DNA from 2 places in the Sphaerisporangium sp. NPDC051011 genome. Region 2 is predicted to be linked to the other one. Evidence: riboswitches for the same ligand, from Rfam matches in the RefSeq annotation. Region 2 holds a riboswitch; the other holds the start of a gene.

Region 1 (7,274 bases), on a different contig from region 2:
GAACCAGATTCCCACGATCACCCCCCATTACCGATGCTACGGCCCCCATTCGGGTGATCCCCGCGTTTCGCGGGCGCCGATCGTTTCCGTACGGAACGTCGCATCCCGGAGGCCGGGCTCCAGGAACGCGTGGAATGTCAGGCCAGGAACGCCCGCAGCAGCGCCGCCGTCCCGTCCAGGTGCTCGGTGACGGCCCTGCGCGCGGCCTCCGGGTTCCCGGCGAGGATCGCGGCGACGATGGCGGCGTGCTGCGCGGCGGCGTGGTCGATGTTCGGCCCGAGCACCGGGATGGCGTTGAGCAGGTCGGTCACCCGCAGCCGCGCGTCCGCGCACGCCGCCGCCAGCAGCGCCGACCCGGTCAGCTCGGCGATCGACAGGTGGAAGGCCGTGTCCAGGCGCCGGTAGTCGGCGGGCGCGGCGTCGTTGACGTCCGCGAGCCGCCGTCTCAACGTGGCCCGCTGCTCGTCGGTGAGGATTGAGGTCGCCAGGACCTGCGCGGCGCCGCACTCGACGGCCATGCGGAAGATCAGCGCGTCCTCCAGCTCGTACGGGCCCATCGCGTTGACGGCGCGGCGCAGGTCGCCGTGGCCGCCGGCGAGCGGGGGCTCGTAGACGACGAACGCCCCGCCGTAGCGGCCGCGCCGCACGTCCAGGTACCCGGCCTCCTGGAGGGAGCGAATCGCCTCGCGCAGCGTGACGCGGCTGATGCCGAGCTGGACGGCCAGCTCCCGCTCGGGGGGAAGCTTGTCGCCGGAGGGGACCACGCCGAGCTTGATCGCCTGGAGCAGTCGCTCGACGGTCTCCTCGAACGCGTTGCCCGCCCGGACGGGACGAAGGAGCGCGACGAGCTGCGGCTCCCCCATCACGACCTCCCTGTTCCCGATGCTGTTCCCCCTTCAATGGGTCGAGATTAGTCCAATTGAAGCCTCGGGTCGCCGAAACCGTTGACGCGGGGCCGCCGCTGGTGCTTGCATGCCTCCAATGGTCTGTTTCCAGACTTTTGGAGGGCGCGGTGCTCACCGTCGACCAACTGCGCGAGGACGTCTCCGCCGGCCGGGTGGACACGGTGCTCCTGGCCATCGTCGACATGCAGGGACGCCTCCAGGGCAAGCGGCTGTCCGCGCGGTACTTCCTGGAGGAGGTGCTGGAGCACGCCGCCGAGGGCTGTAACTACCTGCTCGCCGTGGACGTCGACATGAACACCGTGGGCGGCTACGGCATGTCGTCATGGGAACGCGGCTACGGCGACTTCGTGATGAAGCCGGACCTGTCCACCCTGCGCCGGGTGCCCTGGCAGGAGGGCACGGTCCTGCTGATGGCGGACGTCCTCTGGGAGGACGGCACCGACGTCGTCGCCTCGCCGCGCCAGATCCTGCGCGCCCAGCTCGCGCGGCTGGCCGAGCGCGGCTGGAAGGCGTACGTCGGCACCGAGCTGGAGTTCGTCGTCTACACCGACACCTACGAGAGCGCCTGGTCGAAGGCGTACCGCGACCTCACCCCGGCCAACCAGTACAACGTGGACTACTCGCTGCTCGGCGGCGCCCGGGTCGAGCCGCTGCTGCGCCGCATCCGGCTCGGCATGGAGGGCGCGGGCATGTACGTCGAGTCCGCCAAGGGCGAGTGCAACTTCGGCCAGCACGAGATCGCCTTCCGGTTCGACGAGGCCCTCGCCACCTGCGACAACCACTCGATCTACAAGAACGGCGCCAAGGAGATCGCGGCCCAGGACGGCATGTCGCTCACCTTCATGGCCAAGCCGAACCACCGCGAGGGCAACTCCTGCCACATCCACATCTCGCTGCGGACCGCCGAGGGCGCGCCGGTCATGGCGGGCGGCGGCGCGCACGGCCTGTCCACGATCGGCGAGCACTTCATCGCGGGCCAGCTCGCCGCGCTGCGCGAGTTCACGCTGCTCTACGCGCCCAACATCAACTCATACAAGCGGTACGTTCCCGGCAGCTTCGCCCCGACGGCGGTCAAGTGGGGCGTGGACAACCGCACCTGCGCCCTGCGCCTGGTCGGGCACGGCCCCTCGCTGCGCGTGGAGAACCGCGTGCCGGGCGGCGACGTCAACCCCTACCTGGCGGTATCGGCGCTGGTCGCGGCCGGGTTGCACGGCATCGACAACGGGCTGCCGCTGGAAGAGGCGTACGGCGGGAACGCCTACACGGCGGGCGCCGACACCGTGCCCACGACGCTTCGCGACGCCCTCGCCCTGTGGGAGTCTTCGAAGATCGCCAAGGCCGCGCTCGGCGAGGAGGTCGTCGAGCACTACGCGAACAACGCCCGCGTCGAACTGGCCGCCTTCGACGCGGCCGTCACCGACTGGGAACTGTTCCGGGGATTCGAGCGGATGTGAAATGAAGATCGTCAACCCTGCCACCGAGGAAGTCCTCGCCGACGTCGAGCTCGCGGACGCCGCCGAGATCGACCGCGCGGTGGAGCGGGCGCGCGCGGCGTTCCCGGCCTGGCGCGACGTCGCGCCCGGGGACCGCGCCCGGCTGCTGCGGCGCTTCGCCGACCTCGTGGACGCCCACGGCGAGGAGCTGGCCCGCCTGGAGCTGGCCAACTCCGGGCACCCGATCGGCAACGCCCGCTGGGAGGCGGGCAACGTCCGCGACGTGCTGCACTTCTACGCGGGCGCGCCCGAGCGCAACCACGGCAAGCAGATCCCGGTGCCCGGCGGGGTGGACATCACGTTCGCCGAGCCGCTCGGCGTCGTCGGGGTCATCGTGCCCTGGAACTTCCCGATGGTGATCATGACGTGGGGGGTCGCCCCCGCGCTCGCGGCCGGCAACACGGTCATCGTGAAGCCCGCCGAGTGGACTCCGCTGACGGCTTTGAGGCTCGCCGATCTGGCCCTCGAAGCCGGCCTCCCCGAGGGGGTGCTCCAGGTTCTGCCTGGAGCAGGGGAGGTCGCGGGGGCCCGCCTGGCCGAGCATCCCGGCGTGAACAAGATCGTGTTCACCGGATCGACCGAGGTCGGCAGGATCATCGCCGCGAGCGCCGCGCGGACCGTCAAGCGGCTCACCCTGGAGCTAGGCGGCAAGAACGCCAACGTCGTCTTCGCCGACGCCGACATCGAACGGGCCGCCGCCACCGCGCCCGGAGCCGTCTTCGACAACAGCGGCCAGGACTGCTGCGCCCGCTCGCGCATCCTCGTGCAGCGCCCGGTCCTGGACGAGTTCCTCGACCGGCTCGGCGCGGCCGTCACGTCCCTCACCGTCGGCGACCCGCTCGACCCCGGCACCGACCTCGGGCCGCTGATCAGCGCCGAGCACCGCGCGCGCGTGGCGTCGTTCGTCACCGGCACACCGCGCTTCCAGGGGACCCGCCCTGCGGGCAAGGGTTTCTGGTTCCCGCCGACCGTGCTCACCCACGAGTCGCTGGACGAGCGCGCGTTCACCGAGGAGATCTTCGGGCCGGTCGTCAGCGTCGTCCCGTTCGACGACGAGGCCGACGCCGTGCGCATCGCCAACGACACCGTGTACGGCCTGTCCGGGTCGATCTGGACGCGGGACGTCGGGCGGGCGCTGCGCGTGGCCCGCGCGATCGAGGCGGGCAACCTGTCGGTGAACTCCCACTCCTCCGTGCGGTACTGGACGCCGTTCGGCGGCTTCAAGCAGTCGGGCCTCGGCCGCGAGCTCGGCCCCGACGCGCTGGCCGCGTTCACCGAGACCAAGAACGTCTTCATAGCCCACTGAGCCCACTGATCCACCGATCGCGGGCGAGCACCACCGATTTTCCAGGCACCGAGGAGATATTCACCATGCAACGTCTGCGTGACCGCGTCGCCGTGATCACGGGAGCGGCCGGCGGCATCGGCCTCGCCACCGCCCGCCGCTTCGCCGAGGAGGGCGCGAAGGTCGTCTGCGCCGACGTCGACGAGGTGGCCGGCGCCAAGGCGGCCGACGAGGTGGGCGGCCTGTTCGTCCGGTGCGACGTCACCAGCGAGGATGACGTCAGCCGCATGTTCGAGACGGCCTTCGAGACCTACGGCAGCGTGGACATCGCGTTCAACAACGCGGGCATCTCCCCGCCCGACGACGACTCGATCCTGACGACCGGCATCGACGCGTGGCGCCGCGTCCAGGACGTCAACCTGACCAGCGTGTACCTGTGCTGCAAGCACGCGATCCCGTACATGCGGCGGCAGGGCAAGGGCTCGATCATCAACACCGCGTCGTTCGTGGCGGTCATGGGCTCGGCGACGTCCCAGATCTCCTACACCGCGTCCAAGGGCGGCGTGCTCGCCATGTCGCGCGAGCTGGGCGTCCAGTTCGCCCGCGAGGGCATCCGGGTCAACGCGCTGTGCCCGGGGCCGGTCAACACCCCGCTGCTCCAGGAGCTGTTCGCCAAGGACCCCGAGCGTGCCCAGCGGCGCCTCGTGCACATCCCGCTCGGGCGGTTCGCCGAGGCGTCCGAGATCGCCGCCGCCGTGGCGTTCCTGGCCTCGGACGACGCGAGCTTCATCACCGGCGCCGAGTTCCTGGTGGACGGCGGCATCTCCGGCGCCTACGTCACCCCGCTGTAGGGCTTCGCGATGTCACGGCCCGTCATCGGGATCACCTGTTACGTCGAGCCGGCCGCGTTCACCGTGTGGGAGACGCGGGCGGCGCTGCTGCCGTACGACTACGTCGACCAGGTCGTCCGGGCCGGGGGCCAGCCGGTGCTGCTGCCCCCGGCGGGCGACCCGGCGCCGCTGGTCGAGCTGCTCGACGGGCTGATCGTGGCGGGCGGCGGGGACGTCGATCCGGGGCGGTACGGGGAGGAACCGGCGGAACACACCGGCTACGTCCGGAAATTTCGGGATGAGGCTGAGTTTGGGCTGGTCGGTGCCGCTCTGAAGGCCGAACTGCCGTTCCTGGGCATCTGCCGGGGCCTCCAGGTCCTGAACGTCCACCTCGGCGGCGCCCTCCACCAGCACCTGCCCCACGTGACCGGCCACAGCGCCCACGCCCCCGTCCCCGGCCGCTACGGCCAGATGCCCGTACGCCCGGAGCCGGGCACCAGGCTCGCCGAGATCCTCGGCACCGGCCCCGTCGACACCGCCCACTACCACCACCAGGCGGCAGCCCGCCTCGGCGAGGGCCTGATCGTCACCGCCACCGCCGAGGACGGCACCGTCGAGGCCGTCGAACTCCCCGGCCACCCGTTCACGCTCGCCGTCCAATGGCACCCGGAGACCGGCGATGACAACACCCTCTTCCACGCCCTCATCACCGCCGCCGCCACCTAGCCCACCCTGACCGGGGAGGGAGTGGCCGCCGCTGGGCATGGACAGGAGGGCAGGCATTGGTAGGGTGGGCGAGAACACCGATGATCCCGTGCGGGAGAGAGTCCTGACATCCGGTCAGGACCCCTGAAGGAGCAAGTCCTCCCCGCGAACCTCACAAGGCAAAGGACCGCGCGGGCAAGGTGATCTCTGGAAAGCAGGCCTCCTCCGGGGGCCTCGCCGAAGGTGAAAGTCCGGCAAAACCCGGGCGAAACTCTCAGGCACCGATGACAGAGGGGGAGGATGCTCTCATCCAACCCTGTCTGAGGTGCGCATCATGTCCAGACCCACACCGCTCCGCGAGGTGCACGCGACCCTCGGCGCGACGCTCACCGACTTCGCCGGCTGGCTGATGCCGTTGCGCTACGGCAGCGAATCCGCCGAACACAACGCGGTGCGCACGGCCGCCGGCCTCTTCGACCTCTCCCACATGGGCGAGATCTTCGTCACGGGCCCGCAGGCGGGCGAGGCGCTGGACCACGCGCTGGTCGGCAATCTGTCCGCGCTGGAACCCGGCCGCGCCCGGTACACCATGATCTGTGCCCCCGACGGCGGCGTCCTGGACGACCTGATCGTCTACCGCCTGGCGGGCGAGGAGTTCATGGTCGTCGCCAACGCCTCCAACTACGCGCGCGTCGCCGCCGAGCTGACCGAGCGCTCCACGGACTTCGACACCGAGGTCGACGACCGCTCCGACCAGTACGCGCTGATCGCCGTCCAGGGCCCCCGCGCCCAGGAGATCCTCGCCACGCTCACCGACGCCGACCTCCCCTCGCTGAAGTACTACGCGGGCCTGCCCGGCACGGTCGCCGGCGCCGAGGCCCTGATCGCCCGCACCGGCTACACCGGCGAGGACGGCTTCGAGCTCTTCGTCGCCGCCGCCGACGCCGTCCCCCTCTGGCAGGAACTCACCAAGGCGGGCGACGCGTACGGGCTGCGCCCCGCCGGCCTGTCCGCCCGGGACACGCTCCGGCTCGAAGCCGGCATGCCGCTGTACGGCAACGAGCTGAACGCCGGGCTCACCCCCTTCGACGCGGGCCTCGGCCGCGTCGTGAGGTTCGACAAGCCCGGCGACTTCGTCGGCCGCGCGGCCCTGTCGCCGCTGAAGGACATCCCGCCGCGCCGCCGCCTCACCGGGCTCGTCGCGCGGGGCCGCCGAGTGCCGCGCCACGGATATCCCGTGGTGCTGCTGACGGACGGCACCGTCGTTGGAGAGGTCACCAGCGGCGCGCCCTCGCAGTCCCTCGGCAAGCCGATCGCGATGGCCTACGTGGACACCAACGTGTCCGAGGGGCTCGCGGTCGACATCCGTGGTAGCCATGAACCGGTCGACGTGGTTGACCTGCCTTTTTACCGGAGGAGCAAGTGAGCAGCATTCCCGAGGAGCTCAGCTACACCAAGGAGCACGAGTGGGTCGCCGGTCTGGACGACGGCCTCACCGTGACCGTGGGCATCACGGCGTACGCCGCCGAGTCGCTGGGTGACGTCGTCTACGTCCAGCTCCCCGAAGCGGGCGCGACGATCGAGGCGGGCGACGCCGTCGGCGAGGTCGAGTCGACCAAGTCGGTCAGCGACATCTACGCGCCGGTCAGCGGCGAGATCGTCGAGGTCAACCAGACCGTCGTGGACGACCCGTCCCTCGTCAACTCCGACCCGTACGGCGAGGGCTGGCTGTTCCGCGTGCGCATCGAAGGCGCCCCGGAGGAGCTGCTCACCGCCGAGGAGTACACGACCGTCACCACGGCCGAGTCCTGACGCTCCTCTCCCCTGCCGTACCCGTACCCCGGTCGTGCGGGCTCCGGCCCCGGCTCCGGCGAGCCACCGCTCGCCGGAGCGCCCTTCCCCTCCTTCACCTCATCCGAACTTCACCGCACACGTTCCGAAGGGCGGAAGATCAATGGCGATCAGCGTCTTCGACCTGTTCAAGATCGGCATAGGCCCGTCGAGCTCGCACACCGGCGGCCCGATGGCCGCCGCCCACAAGTTCGCCCGCGGCCTT
Region 2 (7,274 bases):
AACCGGTATACGACCACAGCACCGGCCTGCTCACCCGGCCCGAACTGGTCGAACCCCGCGAGTTCATCCTCGTCGAGGGGCTGCTGCCCCTGCACACCAAGCTGAGCCGGGCGTGCTTCGACGTCACCCTCTACCTCGATCCGCCGGAGGAGATCCGCCGGGAATGGAAGGTCCAGCGTGACACGAGCAAGCGAGGCTACACCACTGAGCAGGTGCTCGCCGAGCTGGAGCGCCGGGAGCCGGAGTCGGCGGAGTTCATCCGCCCCCAGCGCAGGTTCGCCGACATCATCGTCCGGTTCGCGCCGATCGCCGGCCGTCACGACCCGCCGGGTACGCCCTTGTCGGCGGAGCTGGTCCTGCGGCCGACGATCCGGCACCCGGATCTGAGCGGGGTCCTCGCCGACAACGAGCGGCGAGCGATCCATCTCAAGCTCAGCAGGGACGAGGACGGGCGGCCCGTCGACGCCCTGCACGTCCACGGGTACGCGGCCGCCGAGGAGAGCCAGGTGGTGCAGAAGGCCATCTGGTCGTGGCTCGGCGTGGACGCCGGCGATCCACCCCAGAGTCTGGGCGATCTCGGCGGGGGTGAGCGGAGCCGGCCGCTCGCCATCGTCCAGCTCCTGCTGCTCTACCACCTGATGGCCGCCACCTGGTGACGCCCTCTACCTGGTCGGCCGGGGCTCGGGGTACAGCGGCCTGCGGGCGGTGAGGCCGTCGACCCGGGCACGCAGGGCCGCGCCGTGGGCGGCGTCGTAACCGGGAAGCAGGGCCTCGGCGATGATGGCGGCGACCTCGCGGAAGTCGTCGGCGTCGAAGCCGCGTGTCGCCAAGGCCGGAGTGCCGATGCGTAGCCCGGACGTGACCATGGGCGGGCGCGGATCGAACGGCACGGCGTTGCGGTTGACGGTGATCCCCACCTCGTGAAGCCTGTCCTCGGCTTCCTTGCCGGTGAGCTCGGATTCGACGAGGTCGACGAGCACGAGGTGCACGTCGGTCCCACCGGTGAGCACCCGGACACCGGCGTCGGCGCAGTCCTGGTGGTTCAGCCGGTCGGCGAGGATTCGAGCGCCGTCCAAGGTGCGCCGCTGACGCTCGGTGAACTCGGGAGAGCCGGCGATGCGCAGGGCCACGGCCTTGGCTGCCACGACGTGCTCGAGCGGTCCCCCTTGCTGCCCGGGGAACACCGCGGAGTCGAGCTTCTTCGCGAAACCCTGCTTGGCGAGGATCAACCCGCCACGGGGCCCGCCGAGGGTCTTGTGCGTCGTGGTCGTGACGACGTCGGCGAAGGGGACCGGGTTCGGGTGCAGACCAGCGGCGACCAGGCCGGCGAAATGGGCCATGTCGACGAGCAACAGAGCCCCGACCGCATCGGCGATCCTGCGGAACTCGGCGAAGTCGAGGTGCCGCGGGTAGGCCGACCAACCCGCGATGATCAGGTTTGGCCGGTCGGCCAGCGCCACCTTCTCGACCTCGGCCATGTCGATCAGTCCGCTCTCACGGTCGACGTGGTACGACGACACCGCGTACAGCCGGCCCGAGAAATTGATCTTCATGCCGTGAGTGAGGTGCCCGCCGTGCGCGAGGTCGAGCCCGAGAATCCGGTCGCCCGGCGTGAGCAGGGCAGCCATCGCGGCCGCGTTGGCCTGGGCACCGGAGTGCGGCTGGACGTTGACGTACTCCGCGCCGAACAGCTTCTTGGCCCGGTCGATGGCGAGCCGCTCGATGACGTCGACATGCTCGCAGCCGCCGTAGTAGCGCCGGCCGGGGTAGCCCTCGGCGTACTTGTTGGTCAGGACAGAGCCTTGGGCCTCGAGTACCGCCGTGGGCGCGAAGTTCTCCGACGCGATCATCTCGAGTGTGTCGCGCTGTCGGTCGAGCTCGGCCTCGACGGCCTTCGCGACCTCGGGATCGATCTGCTTGAGCGGGGCGAGCAGCTGTGGGATCACGTCAGCCTCCCTGGGTGAGCCGGCGGTAGGCGGCTGCATCGAGAAGGCCGTCGAGTCCGCTGTCGTCCGGGGTGACCCGGAAGAGCCAGCCGTCGCCGTAGGGATCGGTGCCCACGGTCTCTGGGGAGTCGCCGAGGGCGGTGTTGACCTCGGTCACGGTGCCGGTGACCGGTGCGAACAGGTCGCTGACCGACTTGGTCGACTCGATCTCGCCGCAGGCATCGCCGGTCTTGACGGTGTCGCCGACCATGGGGAGCTGGATGTAGACGATGTCACCGAGCGCCTCGGCGGCGAAGTCGGTGATGCCGATGGTGAGCGTGTCGACGTCGGCGCGGACCCACTCGTGCTGCTCGGTGTAGCGCAGGTCGTCGGGATTTGGCATGTCGTGTCCTTTCAGGAGGAACGCGTGGAGAAGGGCAGGGCGACGACGTCGACCGGTTCCGGTCGGCCGCGCACGTCGACGGTCAGGGTCGGTGAAGGCCGTGCTCAGCCCTGGAAGGCTTCGACCGGGGGGCAGGAGCAGACCAGGTCGCGGTCCCCGCGGGCACCGTCGATGCGCCGCACGGGAGGCCAGTACTTGTGCCGGGGCGAGACCCCGTCGGGGAAGACCGCGGTCTCGCGGTCGTAGGGCAGCGTCCACTCGCCGGCGAGCAGTTCGGCGGTGTGCGGTGCGTTCCGCAGGGGGCTGTCCTCGAGCGCCCACTCTCCGGAGGCGACCAGGTCGATCTCGCGCCGGATGGCGATCAGCGCCGCGCAGAACCGGTCGAGCTCGCCGAGGTGCTCGCTCTCGGTCGGCTCGATCATGAGGGTGCCGGCGACGGGGAACGAAATCGTCGGGGCGTGGAATCCGTAGTCGATCAGGCGCTTGGCCACGTCCTCGACGGTCACGCCGGTCGCCCTGGTCAGCTCACGCAGGTCGAGAATGCACTCGTGGGCCACCAGACCGGAGCGGCCGGTGTAGAGCACCGGGAAGTGGCCGCCCAACCGCCGGGCGAGGTAGTTGGCCGAGAGCACCGCGACCTTGGTGGCCGCGGTCAGGCCCTCGGCGCCCATCATTCGGACGTAGGCCCAGGAGATCGGCAGGATCGAGGCCGAGCCGAACGGCGCCGCCGAGACCGGTCCGATGCCGGAGTCGGGGCCGGCGTCGCCGGCCAGGGGGTGGTTCGGGAGGAAGGGAGCGAGGTGGGCACGTGCGGCGACCGGGCCGACTCCCGGGCCACCGCCGCCGTGCGGGATACAGAAGGTCTTGTGCAGGTTCAAGTGGGAGACGTCGCCGCCGAAGCGTCCCGGATGGGCCAGCCCGACCAGCGCGTTGAGGTTGGCCCCGTCGACGTAGACCTGGCCGCCGGCGTCGTGGACGAGTTCGGCGATTCGACCGATGCCCTCTTCGTAGACGCCGTGGGTGGAGGGGTAGGTGACCATGATCGCGGCGAGCCGGTCGGCATGCTCGGTGACCTTGGCGGCGAGGTCGTCGAGGTCGACGTCGCCGTTGTCCTGGCAGTCGACGACGATGACCCGCATCCCGGCCAGGACCGCCGATGCCGCGTTCGTGCCGTGCGCCGACGAGGGGATCAGGCACACGTCACGCCCGGTCTCCCCGCGCGAGCGGTGGTAGGCGCGGATGGCCAGCAGCCCGGCCAGCTCGCCCTGGCTGCCGGCGTTGGGCTGCAGCGACACCGAGTCGTAGCCGGTGATCTCGGCCAGCCAGGCGCGGAGCTCGCCGGTCAGTCGCCGGTATCCGGCCGCGTCCGAGGCGGGGGCGAAGGGGTGCAGCCGGGCGAACTCCGTCCAGCTGATCGGCTCCATCTCGGCGGCGGCGTTGAGCTTCATCGTGCACGAGCCCAGCGGGATCATGCCGCGGTCGAGGGCGAAGTCCTGGTCGGAGAGCCGGCGCAGGTAGCGCAGCATCGCCGTTTCGGACCGGTGCGCGTGGAAGACCTCGTGGGTCAGGTAGTCCGTCTCGCGCAGGAGTGAAGGCGGGAGTCCGATCGTGTCGGTCGCCGCGGTCGTGGTGCCGCCGGCCTGCTCGGGTGCACCCTCGCCGACGACGGTGATCACGGTGGCGACCAGTGGCGTCGTGGTCGTCTCGTCGCAGGCGACGCGGACGTGGTCGGCATCCACGCGACCGAGGTTGACCCCGGCCCGGCGAGCGGCTGCGAGGACCTGGTCGGCCCGGCCGGGGACACGGACCAGGACGGTGTCGAAGAAGCCGTCGTGCACGACCTCGGTGCCCGCCCGGCGCAGCGCCGTGGCCAACGCGGTGGCGTGGCCGTGCACCTGCTCGGCGATCGCTCGCAGTCCCTCGGGCCCGTGGTAGACCGCGTACGACGCGGCGAGCACGGCCGGCAGCACCTGAGCGGTGCAGATATTGGAGGTGGCCCGGTCGCGGCGGATGTGCTGTTCGCGGGTCTGCAGGGCGAGGCGGTAGGCCGGATGCCCGGCGGCGTCGACGGAGACGCCGACCAGCCGGCCTGGGAGGGAACGCTCGAGGCCGTTGCGGACGGCGAGGTAGCCCGCGTGCGGGCCGCCGTAGCCGAGGGGGACGCCGAAGCGCTGGGTGGTGCCGCAGGCGATGTCGGCACCCAGGTCGCCGGGGGAGCGGACGAGTGCGAGGGCGAGGAGATCCGCGGCGATCGTGTACTTGGCGTCCTGGGCGTGCGCGTACTCGCCGAGCCGGCGGTAGAACGAGTCCTCGCGCAGCACTCCGGACGCGCCGGGGTACTGCACGACGACCCCGAACACGTCGTCGGGCAGGTCGCCGGCCAGGTCGCGCACGTCCATGTCGATGCCGACGGCCTCGGCTCGCATCCGCACGAGCGCGATCGTCTGGGGCAGGCACTCCGCGTCGAGCAGCAGCCGGTTCGACCGGGACTTCGACGTCCGCCGCATCAGCAGCACGGCCTCGGCGACCGCGGTCGACTCGTCGAGCATCGACGCGTTCGCGGTGTCCAGGTCGGTCAGGTCCGCCACGGCGGTCTGGAAGTTCAGCAGCGCCTCGAGCCGGCCCTGGGAGATCTCTGGCTGATACGGGGTGTACGCGGTGTACCAGGCGGGGTTCTCCAGCACGTTGCGCCGGATCACCGCGGGGGTCACGGTGTCGTGGTAGCCGAGCCCGATCATCGAGGGGAGCACGGCGTTGGCTGCGGCGATCTCGCGGAGCTCACGGGTGGCCTCGGTCTCGGACACCGCGGCGGGCAGGGCCAACGGCTGAGAGGTGCGGATCGCCGGAGGGACTGCGGCGTCGACGAGCTCGTCGACGTCGCCGAAGCCGCACTCGGCGAGCATCTTGCGCTGGTCCGACTCGGACGGGCCGATGTGACGGCGTGCGAAGGACGTCATGAGGGCTCCCAAAATCGCGCCCGGCGGGTGCCGGTGCGGGAGCCCCCTCTGTCGTTGGCCTGAGAGATTCACCGACGTGCCGAGGGCACGGTCCGGCTTTCACCGTGGGCGAGGCGCGTCGGGCGCCTGCTTTCCAGAGTGGCCTGGCCTTGAGCGGTGTAGGTGCCTGAGAGATTGGCGGGGTTCTTGCTCCTCCGGCGCCCGCCCGACGTCGTCGTGGGCGAGTCTCTTCCGCTCGGGCTCGTGCGGCCCGATGTGAACTTGTGACGGCGACTCTACGGGCGCCGCGCCGTCCCGTCTAGACCCGAACGTTCGGCTCTCCGAACGTAACTCGTGTGTGAACGGGTGTTCGGCCCGGAATGCCAGTCGTCGAGGTATCGAGTAGCCCGTTCGGTTTGCCGATCGATTATCAGGATTGGCCACGGGTGATCCACAGTGTGGCGGGGCGGAAGCTCGTGACCTGCGCTGGCGGGCGGGTCCGTCGCGCCGCCTCGACGCCCCACTCGGTGGTGGCTTCGCCGGGACCGGTTCGGCGAGGAGGTCGGCCATCGCCGAAAGCATTCAGCGAACCGCTCATATGGCCTCTACCGTTCGGAGAACCAAACAAATATCGCCTCAGACCGTTGCGTTGTTCGGTGTTGATGGCTTACTGTCCACGACCATGAACAGCCCCTCCCGGCGCCCCGACGTTCGCCGCGCCGGTTCCCCCACAGTGGTGGTCGTCATCGGAACCTTCGACACGAAGGCCGAAGAGCTCGGAGTGCTCGCCGACGAGATCGAGGCCCAGGGCGCGACCGCTGTTCTGATGGACACGTCTGCTCGGTTGACCGAACGCCCCTCGGTGGACGTGATCGCCCGGCGCACCTTCATCGACCAGGAACAGGTCGCCGCCGCAGCAGGCAGCACGAGCGCCGCGATCAGCGCTCTTCCCCGTGGTGAGGCGGTGTCCGCGCTCCGCGCCGGCGTCACGGCCTTGCTGGAGCGGATGGTCGCCGAGCGTTCGGTCGACGGGGCCGTCTGCATGGGCGGGGCGGGCACGCACATCGCCGGTCCTGCCTTCCAACGGCTCCCGCTCGGCTTCCCGAAACTGATCATCTCGCCGCTGGCCTCCGGCGGCAGGACCTTCGAGGCCTACGTTGGCATCAAGGACGTCGCGGTTCTCCACTCGGTCGCCGACATCATCGGGGTCAACTCGGTGACCAGCGGGGTCTACCGGTCGGCGGCGGGATACATCGTGGGCGCCGCCCGTCACGTCGGCGCGGAACCGCCATCGGCCGAACGGACCTCGCCGACCATCGCGGCGTCGATGAACGGCAACACCACTCCCGCGCTCATGCGTGGCCGGGAGCGTCTCGAGGCGGCCGGCTACTCGTTCGTCGCCTTCCACGCGAACGGAGTGGGCGGACGGGCGCTAGAGGACGCGGTCGCCTCCGGCAAGGTCGACATCGTCCTGGACTTCACCACGACGGAGCTGGCCGGCCACCTCGTCGGCGGTCTGATGGATCCGGGGCCGGAGCGCATGGAGACCGCCGGACGCCGGGGGGTTCGACAGGTCCTCGTGCCCGGCTGCCTCGACTTCATCACCTGCGGGCGGTTGGAGGACGCCGAGCAGGAGTTCCCCGGCCGGGTGTACTTCGGCCACAACCCCGAGCTGACGCTCGTCCGGCTGACCCGCGACGAGGCAGCGACCCTCGGCAAGGAGTTCGCCCGCAAGGCCAACCTCGCCACGGGTCCCGTCACGGTCTACGTCCCGACCGGGGGCCTGTCGATCCCGGATGCACCGGGCGGCCCCTTTTGGGATCCCGAGGCCGACACGGCGTTCCTCGACGATCTGCGTGAGGGGCTCCAGCCCCAGGTCGAGCTGATCACCTTGCCATGGCACATCAACGACCCCCGCTTCATCGACCGGATCGTCGACGACCTGCTCGTCGGCTCCGGGGCGGCCGACGGCGCGGCCCGTCCGTGCGACGCCGTCACCACCTGACCACG

Evidence for each region. Region 2 has a riboswitch for glycine ahead of gcvP (aminomethyl-transferring glycine dehydrogenase). Riboswitches for the same ligand answer to the same signal wherever they lie in the genome.
Region 1: linked by a shared signal. The riboswitch ahead of gcvT (glycine cleavage system aminomethyltransferase GcvT) and the one ahead of gcvP (aminomethyl-transferring glycine dehydrogenase) in region 2 are both predicted to bind glycine.

What each region holds. Positions count from the first base shown of each region.
Region 1 is NZ_JBFAGG010000005.1:81,095-88,368, forward strand. Features, by position in the region: gene AB0H21_RS13235 (hypothetical protein) at 1-15, opposite strand, end outside; gene AB0H21_RS13240 (FCD domain-containing protein) at 138-863, opposite strand; gene AB0H21_RS13245 (glutamine synthetase family protein) at 1,013-2,359, shown strand; gene AB0H21_RS13250 (aldehyde dehydrogenase family protein) at 2,361-3,704, shown strand; gene AB0H21_RS13255 (3-oxoacyl-ACP reductase) at 3,770-4,534, shown strand; gene AB0H21_RS13260 (gamma-glutamyl-gamma-aminobutyrate hydrolase family protein) at 4,544-5,239, shown strand; glycine riboswitch at 5,321-5,418, shown strand; gene gcvT (glycine cleavage system aminomethyltransferase GcvT) at 5,553-6,644, shown strand; gene gcvH (glycine cleavage system protein GcvH) at 6,641-7,030, shown strand; gene AB0H21_RS13275 (L-serine ammonia-lyase) at 7,173-7,274, shown strand, end outside.
Region 2 is NZ_JBFAGG010000019.1:102,572-109,845, forward strand. Features, by position in the region: gene AB0H21_RS34080 (phosphoribulokinase) at 1-656, shown strand, start outside; gene glyA (serine hydroxymethyltransferase) at 663-1,946, opposite strand; gene gcvH (glycine cleavage system protein GcvH) at 1,948-2,328, opposite strand; gene gcvP (aminomethyl-transferring glycine dehydrogenase) at 2,433-5,285, opposite strand; glycine riboswitch at 5,324-5,432, opposite strand; gene AB0H21_RS34100 (Tm-1-like ATP-binding domain-containing protein) at 5,947-7,269, shown strand.